2 regions of the Alicyclobacillus tolerans genome follow, and region 1 is predicted to be linked to the other one. Evidence: riboswitches for the same ligand, from Rfam matches in the RefSeq annotation. Region 1 holds a riboswitch; the other holds the start of a gene.
What was found. Region 1 has a riboswitch for ZMP and ZTP ahead of serA (phosphoglycerate dehydrogenase). Riboswitches for the same ligand answer to the same signal wherever they lie in the genome.
Positions count from the first base shown of each region.

Region 2: it holds a riboswitch for ZMP and ZTP, as region 1 does, so the genes downstream of both, ACOJUR_RS14340 (bifunctional 5,10-methylenetetrahydrofolate dehydrogenase/5,10-methenyltetrahydrofolate cyclohydrolase) here and serA (phosphoglycerate dehydrogenase) in region 1, are expected to answer to the same signal.

Region 1 covers NZ_JBMGNK010000002.1:1,333,398-1,338,086, reverse strand. Annotated here, with positions in the region: gene serC (3-phosphoserine/phosphohydroxythreonine transaminase) at 1-935, opposite strand, end outside; gene serA (phosphoglycerate dehydrogenase) at 949-2,532, opposite strand; ZMP/ZTP riboswitch at 2,606-2,685, opposite strand; gene fdhD (formate dehydrogenase accessory sulfurtransferase FdhD) at 2,755-3,588, opposite strand; gene ACOJUR_RS06580 (helical membrane plugin domain-containing protein) at 3,591-4,283, opposite strand; gene fdhF (formate dehydrogenase subunit alpha) at 4,490-4,689, opposite strand, start outside.
Region 2 covers NZ_JBMGNK010000002.1:2,796,517-2,801,205, reverse strand. Annotated here, with positions in the region: gene pyk (pyruvate kinase) at 1-630, shown strand, start outside; gene ACOJUR_RS14340 (bifunctional 5,10-methylenetetrahydrofolate dehydrogenase/5,10-methenyltetrahydrofolate cyclohydrolase) at 684-1,550, opposite strand; ZMP/ZTP riboswitch at 1,626-1,713, opposite strand; gene ACOJUR_RS14335 (HNH endonuclease) at 1,782-2,342, opposite strand; gene ACOJUR_RS14330 (NAD(P)-dependent oxidoreductase) at 2,533-3,441, shown strand; gene trpS (tryptophan--tRNA ligase) at 3,460-4,449, shown strand; gene icd (NADP-dependent isocitrate dehydrogenase) at 4,533-4,689, shown strand, end outside.

The DNA.
Region 1 (4,689 bases):
AATTGTTTCGTCCTCTCCGGATTGACCAGTCGAAAAGTTACATTCATTCGTGAACGTGCTTCCTGACAAGCATGACCTTCATATACATCTGGAAACTCGTCAATCACTCGATAAAGATAACCAGATTTTCTCAGACTTTTCTCCATCATCGCTGGTACTCCACCTTGTGCTTCCGTCCACTCCAAGACAAGATTTAACAAGTAAACAGCAAAAGTCGGTGGAGTATTGTAACGAGAGTCATGTTGAAGATGAGTTTGATAAGAGAGCATGGTAGGAACTGTCTTGCTCGCTTGCTCAGCCCAAGACTTTTTGACAATCACTACTGTTAAACCAGAGGGGCCAAGATTCTTTTGAGCACCTGCATATAAAAGAGAAAAAGATTGAACGTCCAGCGGACGAGACAGTATATCGCTGGACACGTCAGCAACGAGAGGACTGTCCAAATGACTAGGAAGCACATGCCATTGCGTTCCATAAATCGTATTATTTGTCGTGATGTGCAAATAGGCATCATTGCTTTCACTGTATATCGCGTTCATTGCAGGAATACTGCGATAGCCATCCTCCTTGCTACTCGCCGCAATACGTGTCTCTCCTAGTTTTTTTGCCTCTGCCAATGCTTTCTCAGACCAACTTCCTGTCAAAACATATGCAGCCGTTTGACCTTTCTGCAAAAAGTTCATGGGAATCATACTAAACTGTAAGCTAGCGCCACCTTGTAAAAAGAGGATTTCATACTCCTCTGGAATATTCATGAGTCGACGTAATCGGTTTTTGGCAGAAAGATGAATTTCATCAAACATCTCACTGCGATGAGACATCTCTAGAACAGAGATACCTTTATTTTGATATGATAATAGTTCGTCTCTCGCTTTTTCGAGGACTGCTGTAGGCAGCGCGCCAGGGCCAGCTCCAAAATTATCCACTCTTTTCATTCTGCATTCCCCCTCAAAGTTGAATAGCACGCGCTACCCGAACACCACTGACAGAACCGATCTGTTGGATCACAGAATCTGGAACAATTTTGTCTACACTAAGAATCATGATAGCTTCTCCACCACTCTCACGTCGGCCAACTTGCATACCGGCAATATTAATGCCAACGTCGCCCAATAGAGTACCCATTTTTCCAATCATACCTGGTTGATCAACATGACGCGTAAACACCATATTGCCTTCTACTGGCGCATCTACTGCGTAACCATCCACTTCCACAATACGAGGCCCAAAACCGTTATATAAAGTTCCCGCGACTTTGATTTGAGCACCCGAAAAATACAGATGCAGCGAGATGAGGTTTTGGAACACCTTACTCTTCGGTTCACGGACATCACGAACTTGAATGTGCAATTGTTCAGCAACTATTGGAGCGTTGACATAATTTACTTCATCTTGGTAATGGTAAGCCAAAAGACCTTTTAGGAGAGTTCGTGTTAGAAATGACACATCTAATTGAGCAAGTCCACCACTGTACGTTATTTCAATAGATTGAGGCGCTTCAGGAACCAACTGTGTGGCAAAGAGACCAATCTTTTCTGCCAATTCGAGATAAGGTGACAGTTCTCTGTTTTGCTCCGCTGTCAATGAAGGTAAATTGACAGCATTTCGAAAAGGCAACCCTGACAACACACGTCCAACCTCTTCTGCAACATCAATGGCCACATTAACTTGAGCTTCTACTGTCGAGGCTCCAAGATGAGGTGTCAAGACTACGTCCGATCGCGATAACAAAGGATGATGCGCATCCAGAGGCTCTCTTTCAAATACATCGAGGGCGGCTCCGGCTACAATACCTTCTTCTATAGCTCGCAATAACGCTTGTTCATCAATAATTCCGCCTCGTGCACAATTCACAATACGAACTCCTCGCTTCATTCGATAAAAAGCCGCATCGTTTAACAAATGATGAGTTTCTTTCGTAAGTGGCGTATGAACGGTAATAAAATCCGCCTCTGCAATGGCCTCTTCGAGCGGTTTCGCTTCCACTCCCAACACTTTGGCCCTTTCCTGGGTAAGAAACGGATCGTATCCTATGACTCGCATTTGAAAAGCAAGGGCTCGTTTGGCAACTTCTGAACCAATACGTCCCATGCCAAGAACAGCAAGCGTTTTTCCAGCCAATTCAACGCCAATAAATTTTTTTCTGTCCCAGCGGCCGCTGCGAATAGAAGCATCAGCTTGGGGAATATGGCGAGAAAGGGAAATCAACATGGCAAAAGTATGTTCGGCAGCTGAAATGGTATTGCCATCAGGGGCATTCAACACAACGATTCCTCGACGAGTAGCGGCTGTGACGTCAATATTATCGACTCCAACACCAGCTCTTCCAATCACTTTTAATTGAACTGCAGCTTGCAGGACTTTTTCTGTAATTTTAGATTGAGAACGTAACAGCAAGGCGTCTACATCTGCAATTTCTTCAAGCAATTCATCTGGAGTCAATTCCGGACGGACTATAACTTCTATATTAGGGAAAGACTGCAATTTTTCTACTCCAAGCTCAGAAATGCCGTCTGTAACGAGAACTTTCATGGGTCCACTCTCCACTCTCTTTAGGTTATCTGCTGAAGGGTAAAGCAAAGGCCACCTGAACAGACTCTTGAACAAGAGGCGCCCAGGCGGCCGGCATACATCCTTTCGCACTCCCTTGTGGTAATCCCACTTCCGCCAGTTATGCGAAGGTTACAATATACTTTTCTATTGCCTATCTGTATTGATATTTAATTCAGAATATAGACAAGAAATGGCGCAGCGTCAAGACATCTGCACCCTCCAATCATGTGTATATACATTAAATGATGAATTTCTGACAAATCCTATGACGGTAATATTCAAATCACGCGCTAAATCTAATGCCAATTGGGTTGGCGCACTGTGAGATATGACAACGCCAACACCCATTTTTGATACTTTCAATAATACTTCTGATGAAATACGTCCACTGAATGCCATTCTGGCACCAATTGTAGACAATCCACAACGTAAAAGATATCCAAAGACTTTATCAAGAGCGTTGTGACGACCAATATCTGAACGCGCGATGAAACACTGACCTGGAATTTCTAGAAAGGCCATATGCACACCGCCCGTTTGCTTAAACAAAAAAGATTCCTCGTCCATTTTAGCCATGACATTCAAAATATCGCCCGCACTTAAACGTGTTGAATCTTCAATTTTATGAGCCGTCTGGGCATCATTAAAAAAATAAAATGATTGTCTGCTTTTCCCACAACAGGAAGTAATGTAGCGTTTCCGATAAACTTCTGGACGCATCTGAAATTTCTCTTTCAAATGTACCCAAGCCATCCCACGATAGAGGCTCACTTCCAGATTATCCACATCTGAAGCTTGACGTATCACACCCTCTGACGCCAGAAAGCCTATAACAAAATCCTCCAGGCAATCTGGCGTACAGACGACAGTAGCAAATTCCTGACGGTCCACTTCAATCGTTAGAACAAATTCGTTAGCTACCGAATCTTCAATAACCGTCCACTGTCCTTCATGATAACGTTGAATAACTGTTTTGGCTTGCAAAGGAGCACGGCGTTGCCTTCCCTCGCCTCGTTGTGCTACTTTATCCAGCATGGTTATTGACCATCCGTTTTCCGCAAAGCCTGCCCCATTCCCTTCAAAAAGGCAAATCCACTTTGTAGCGCTGCACTTACATCTGGATCTTTCATCATACGAAGCAATTCGAAAATACCCATAGGCCGTCCATTGGGTTCAGATTCAGCCATTTTTGAAAGCCCAGCAGTGACTCCTTTGAGTGTACGTCCCAGGGCTTCTCCATCAAGATTGGAAACTTCAGAAGCAAGCGAGATGATGGACTGTAAAGATTTTGACTGCGCTGTTTGGGCAGCAAAATCCACCAGAACTTTAGCAATGTTTTGTCCTTGTTCCAGTAAACCAACCAAAAAATCAAGCAATCCTTTATCCGAAAGCTCTTGAAGTAATTTCAGTAATGATTTCATGGCTGCTGTAAGACTGTCTCCATCCAGTTCTGAAAAGCCTTCAACAGCCGACATAACTTTTTGAATTCCTTTCATATACTGCTCACGAGTCACCAATTCAACCAGAATTCGAACCACATCATTACCTTGTTTAATCAGTGCTACGAGAAAATCGAGCAGCCCTTTCTCATGCAGCTCTTGCAACAATTCTGCTCCGCTTTTTAGACCATCAGCATTTTCAGCCAGTACCTGTTGCAACTCTTGCAACATTTTTTCCTTTTGTTCAGACTCATTATCTTGCCGGACAATTGCGGTTGTAGCTTGTGCCATATGTGAGCACCCCTCCACTAAAAATCAACCGACGGCAAGCTCAAAAAGCCTGCCGCAGTTCAGCCGTATCTAGTGTACATGAAAAACTACCCGAATACATCCTTAACTCAGCACGGATTTTTACTTAGTCTTAGCTAATTACCAAAAATATATAGAGTAAAAGACCTTAAAGAACGAGCGGGGTTTATTCAACCCCGCAGCCCCCTTCATTTACCCACTTTAAGTAAGTCATGATAATCTTTACGCTGCCATTTTTGTTCCACATTGACACCTGGTTGCGGATTTGGATGTCCCAAACGGAAATTGCCACGTTTGATAGGAGAATCGCCATCTTTTTCGATGATTTCCATACGTACACTGGTTTCCTTGTAAGCTGGAGTATGGGTAATCGTATCGTGATAGCTGC
Region 2 (4,689 bases), 1.5 Mb from region 1:
ACCGCAACGACTTCCGGACATACAGCGCGACATATTGCCAAACATCGTCCGCTTAAGACCATTGTAGCTGCAACTCCGGATGCGAGGGTGGCACGTCGTTTAATGCTTTCCTGGGGTGTCTGTCCAGTTGTGGTACCTATGGCTTCCACGACAGACGATGTACTGGAAACCGCAGTAGAAGGTGCTCTCGATGCAGGTTATGTGCAGCATGGAGATATGGTGATTATTCTGGCAGGTGTTCCTGTCGGTATCCGTGGAACCACCAATTTACTAAAAGTGCACACTATAGGAGAAATTTTAGTTCGTGGTAAGGGAATTGGACAACATGCTGTGAGTGGACGTGCAGTAGTGTCTAAGAAAAATCAAGATATTCTGGAACGTGTTCAAGAAGGGGATATTCTTGTCACGAATTGCACCGATGCTGACATTATGCCTGCGATTGAGAGAGCTGGAGGAATGATTGTTGAAGAAGGTGGATTGACTTCTCACGCTGCAGTTGTGGCCATATCCCTCGGCAAGCCAGTAGTAGTCGGAGCTTCGGAAGCCACGGAGCGTGTGGAAGATGGTGCATTGGTTACGGTCGATCCGGTTCGAGGTTTGATTTATCGTGGTCGAGCGCAAGTGCTGTAAAATAGTTCAGCGGATGGGTAAATAAAAATCATGAGGATGGCGCTTGGCCATCCTCATGAAGTAGGATGTACCATCAACGAATATTGATACTCAACAGCTTCTAATAAATTCGCGAATATTTGCATTGTAGTTACGCTGCCTACTCCTCCGGGAGTGGGAGTGAGGGCATGAACCACTTCTGCCACTTCCGGCGCGGTATCGCCTGCGATTTGCCCGTTTTTATCCTGATTGATACCTGCATCAATGATAATAAGTCCTGGATGACACATTTCGGGCTGAATTAGACCTGCCTTCCCGACTGCAATAAAGGCAATTTCAGCGCGTTGCAAGTGCTCGCCAATATCTCGTGTTTCTGCATGACAAGCGGTTACAGTAGCTCCTCGGCGAATGAGTTGATGTAAAAGAGGCATACCGACCGTTCTCCCACATCCAACTAACGTAACGTTTCGTTTACGCAATGGAACTCCGTAATGATCGAGCATTTTCAAACAAGCGAGAGGAGTAGCTGGATAAATCCCTGGTGTACCGAGCATATTGGCTAGTGCGTTTTTTTCTGTCAAACCGTCAATATCCTTAAACGGATCGATCTCCTGTAAAATTCTCCATGATTCTAAATGATGAGGGAGCGGTAACTCAAGAATGATGCCATGAATGGTATGATCTTGATTCCATGCATGAATCTGTTCTATGACGCGTTGTTCCGTAACGCGTGCGGGAAAGATATGCAACATGCATTCAATGCCGAGCTTCTCTGCCATGCGGACTTTAGAACGAGCGTAACAGAGAGATGCGGCGTCTCCTTCGACTAAAGCAGCCACCATTTTTACCTGTATATGTCGATGAGAGAGGGAATTCACCTGCTCTCTAATTTGTTGTTTCATTTGATCTGCCACTGGTTTGCCATAGAGCAAGTGGGCCATGAGATCATCAACCTCCTATGCATAGGCTGTCCCAATGACGAAAAAAAACCGTCTGGGCGCCGTCTTTGTTTTTCGAGACGTTGCCCAGGCGGTCGGCAAAAGGCAGCAATCGTGCGCAGTCCCCCGTGGTTTTCCACGTTATCCGCCAGTTCTGCGCGCAGCCTGTTTCATTCACTGTAACAGTGTAAGTCTAACGCGATGGAGTACTTTCGTGCAACTGTTTGTCAACTTCTATCTGTTACGTTCGTTTGAATTTTCACCATGATATTGAAACCTAACTGCCTCTCGATAAAGTGCGAGAATATGTTTGCGCCGAACGGTTTGCCCAGTAGCCTCACAATGAGCCAGAAATTCTGGAATGTCCATATTTTTTCTCTCTTGGTTGCACGCTAAACAGGCACACATCAAATTTTTGGGATGAAATCGCCCACCTTTAGACTCAGGAATGATGTGATCCATTGTTGTGGCAGGTGCTCCGCACCATACGCAACGGCCACTGTCGCGGCGCAGAACCGTTTCTCGATATTTCTTTTTGCTCATAGCGGAAAAACGTAGGCGAATTGTTCTTTCATTGACCCAAAACGCATTTCCGTAGCGTACTTCTTCCTGTGCGCGCTCTTTGGTACAGGGAGTGAGCAGGGCACCCGAACCATCTAATACACGTACCACGCTACCCTCGTTCAGTTGGTGTCCGCAATGAGGGCAGGCCCCGTTATGACTCTCCATACTGGATATGGTAAATAATCCGTTGCAACGAGGACATCTCCCCTCTGCATGACGTTTTCTGCCCACATGCTCACCTCACTGACTAGAAAGTTCAAGGATGTTGTCATCAAATCATCGATTCCGTAAGTTCTCTGAATTCTATTGTGACAAATTTTGATTCGTAATGCGACTGGCTCACTGTGCGCTTGGTAAGAAGCTGAAAAGAGCTATACTGATGAGAGTGGTGAACATCAATCTCTATGGTGGGTGGAAAATAATGAGAATTGGATTTCTCGGCACAGGAACTATGGGCTTGCCCATGGCGGAAAACTTGCTACGTGCAGGATATAGTGTTACAGCATATAATCGATCTCCTGAAAAAGTTCAACCCTTGCTGCAAATGGGCGGAAAACAGGCTCAGAATATAGCTGAAGCCGTACGTAACCAAGATGTAGTTATCAGCATGCTTTCTGATGACAGCGCCGTACGAGAAGTCTATTTAGGAAATGGTGGTGTGGCTGAGAACGCGAAACATTCTTTTGTGGCTATTGATATGAGTACCGTTTCGCCGGGAACAGCTCTGGAAGTGCAGAAAAATATGAACCAATTAGGCATTGCGATGCTGGATGCCCCCGTTTCAGGAAGTGCAGGTGCAGCCAAAGAAGCGAAGTTACTCGTCTTGGCAGGTGGTCCGTTGGAAACGTATGAAATCACGCGTCCGATTCTGGCGGCTATGAGTCAGGCGCAATTTTATTTCGGACCTGGCGGTAACGGCGCCAAGGCAAAATTGGTTGTCAATCTACTTCTTGCCTTGACAATGCAAGGAATCTCTGAAGCGCTTGTCCTTGCAGAAACGTTAGGCTTGTCTCGCTCCAATGTTCTCGATATGCTTTCCCAGTCGTCTGTTGCATCACCTTTTCTTGGAATTAAAAAGCAGATGTTGATTGATGAATCTTTTCCACCAGCATTTGCACTGAAGTACATGCGTAAAGACTTGAATTTGATTCTCCAGGCAGCGACTGAGAGAGAAGCAGTACTTCCGGCCACGTCAGCAGCTTTCGCGAGCTATACGTCAGCGATGCACAATGGTTTTGCGGAAGACGATTTGGCAGCTGTTATGATGGAACTTTTAAGGCAATCAGGGTATACTGGCGCGAAGGATTCATCTTTCAACTTAGGTTTGTAGGGCAAGGAGGAAGAATTCATGCAAAGAGTGTTTTCCGGCATTCAGCCGTCAGGAACCATTACCATAGGAAATTACCTAGGCGCTATACGCAATTTTGTCCAATTGCAACATACAGCTGAATGTCTCTTCTGTGTTGTAGATATGCATGCAATTACTGTGCCGCAAGATCCACAGCAACTCTATCAGAGAACGCGCGAATTGGCCGCTTTGTATTTGGCGTGTGGCATTGATCCACAAAAGGCAATCTTGTTTGTTCAATCACATGTGCCTGCTCATGCTGAACTGGGGTGGCTTTTGCAGTGCATGATTTATTATGGCGAACTTGGACGCATGACGCAGTTCAAAGATAAATCAGAACAAAAAGATGTAGTTACAGCAGGTCTATTCACTTACCCGGCATTGATGGCTGCTGATATTTTGCTGTATCAAACCACTCTTGTCCCTGTTGGCGAAGATCAAAAACAACATCTTGAACTGACTCGCGATGTAGCCATTCGTTTCAACCGTCGTTATGGAGAAACGTTTATCGTTCCTGAGGCAATGATCCCTAAAATGGGTGGAAGAATTATGAGTTTGGAAAATCCTTTGAAAAAAATGAGCAAGAGTGATGAAAGTCCCAATGCAACGCTCTATTTGCTCGATCCGCCAGAAGTCCTACGGAAAAAAATTAGTCGCGCTGTCACAGACTCGGGACGCGAGGTCCGATACAATGAAGAAGAAAAACCAGCAGTATCCAATTTGATGACGATTTACGCGCTTTGTACAGGCAAGAGTCTGCAAGAAGTAGAGGAAGAGTTTGCAGGTCAAGGGTATGGGCCTTTTAAACAAGCTATCGCTGATGCGGTTGTATCCGTGTTTGAACCCATTCAGCAACGCTATCACGAATGGCTCGAATCTCCAGATTTAGAAAAGACACTTGCAGATGGGGCTGAAAAAGCTGAGAAACTGGCTTCTGTGACACTGGAGCAGGTCAAAGAACAAATTGGGTTTCTGCCGCGCAGAGCGTAAAAGATCATTCTTTGGTTTTTGGTTTTTCGTTAGCAATTATGCTAAGATGTGGCGTGGAACCTGATACATAAGGAGGCACCCTCATGGCGCAATTCAAAGCGTTTTCAGGCCCGACAGAAGGAGAACCGATTACTCTTCAAAACGGGCAGCTTCATGTTCCTCATCATCCTATTATTCCTTTTATTGAAGGCGACGGCACAGGTCCGGATATCTGGCGCGCATCGCAGCGTGTTTTTGATG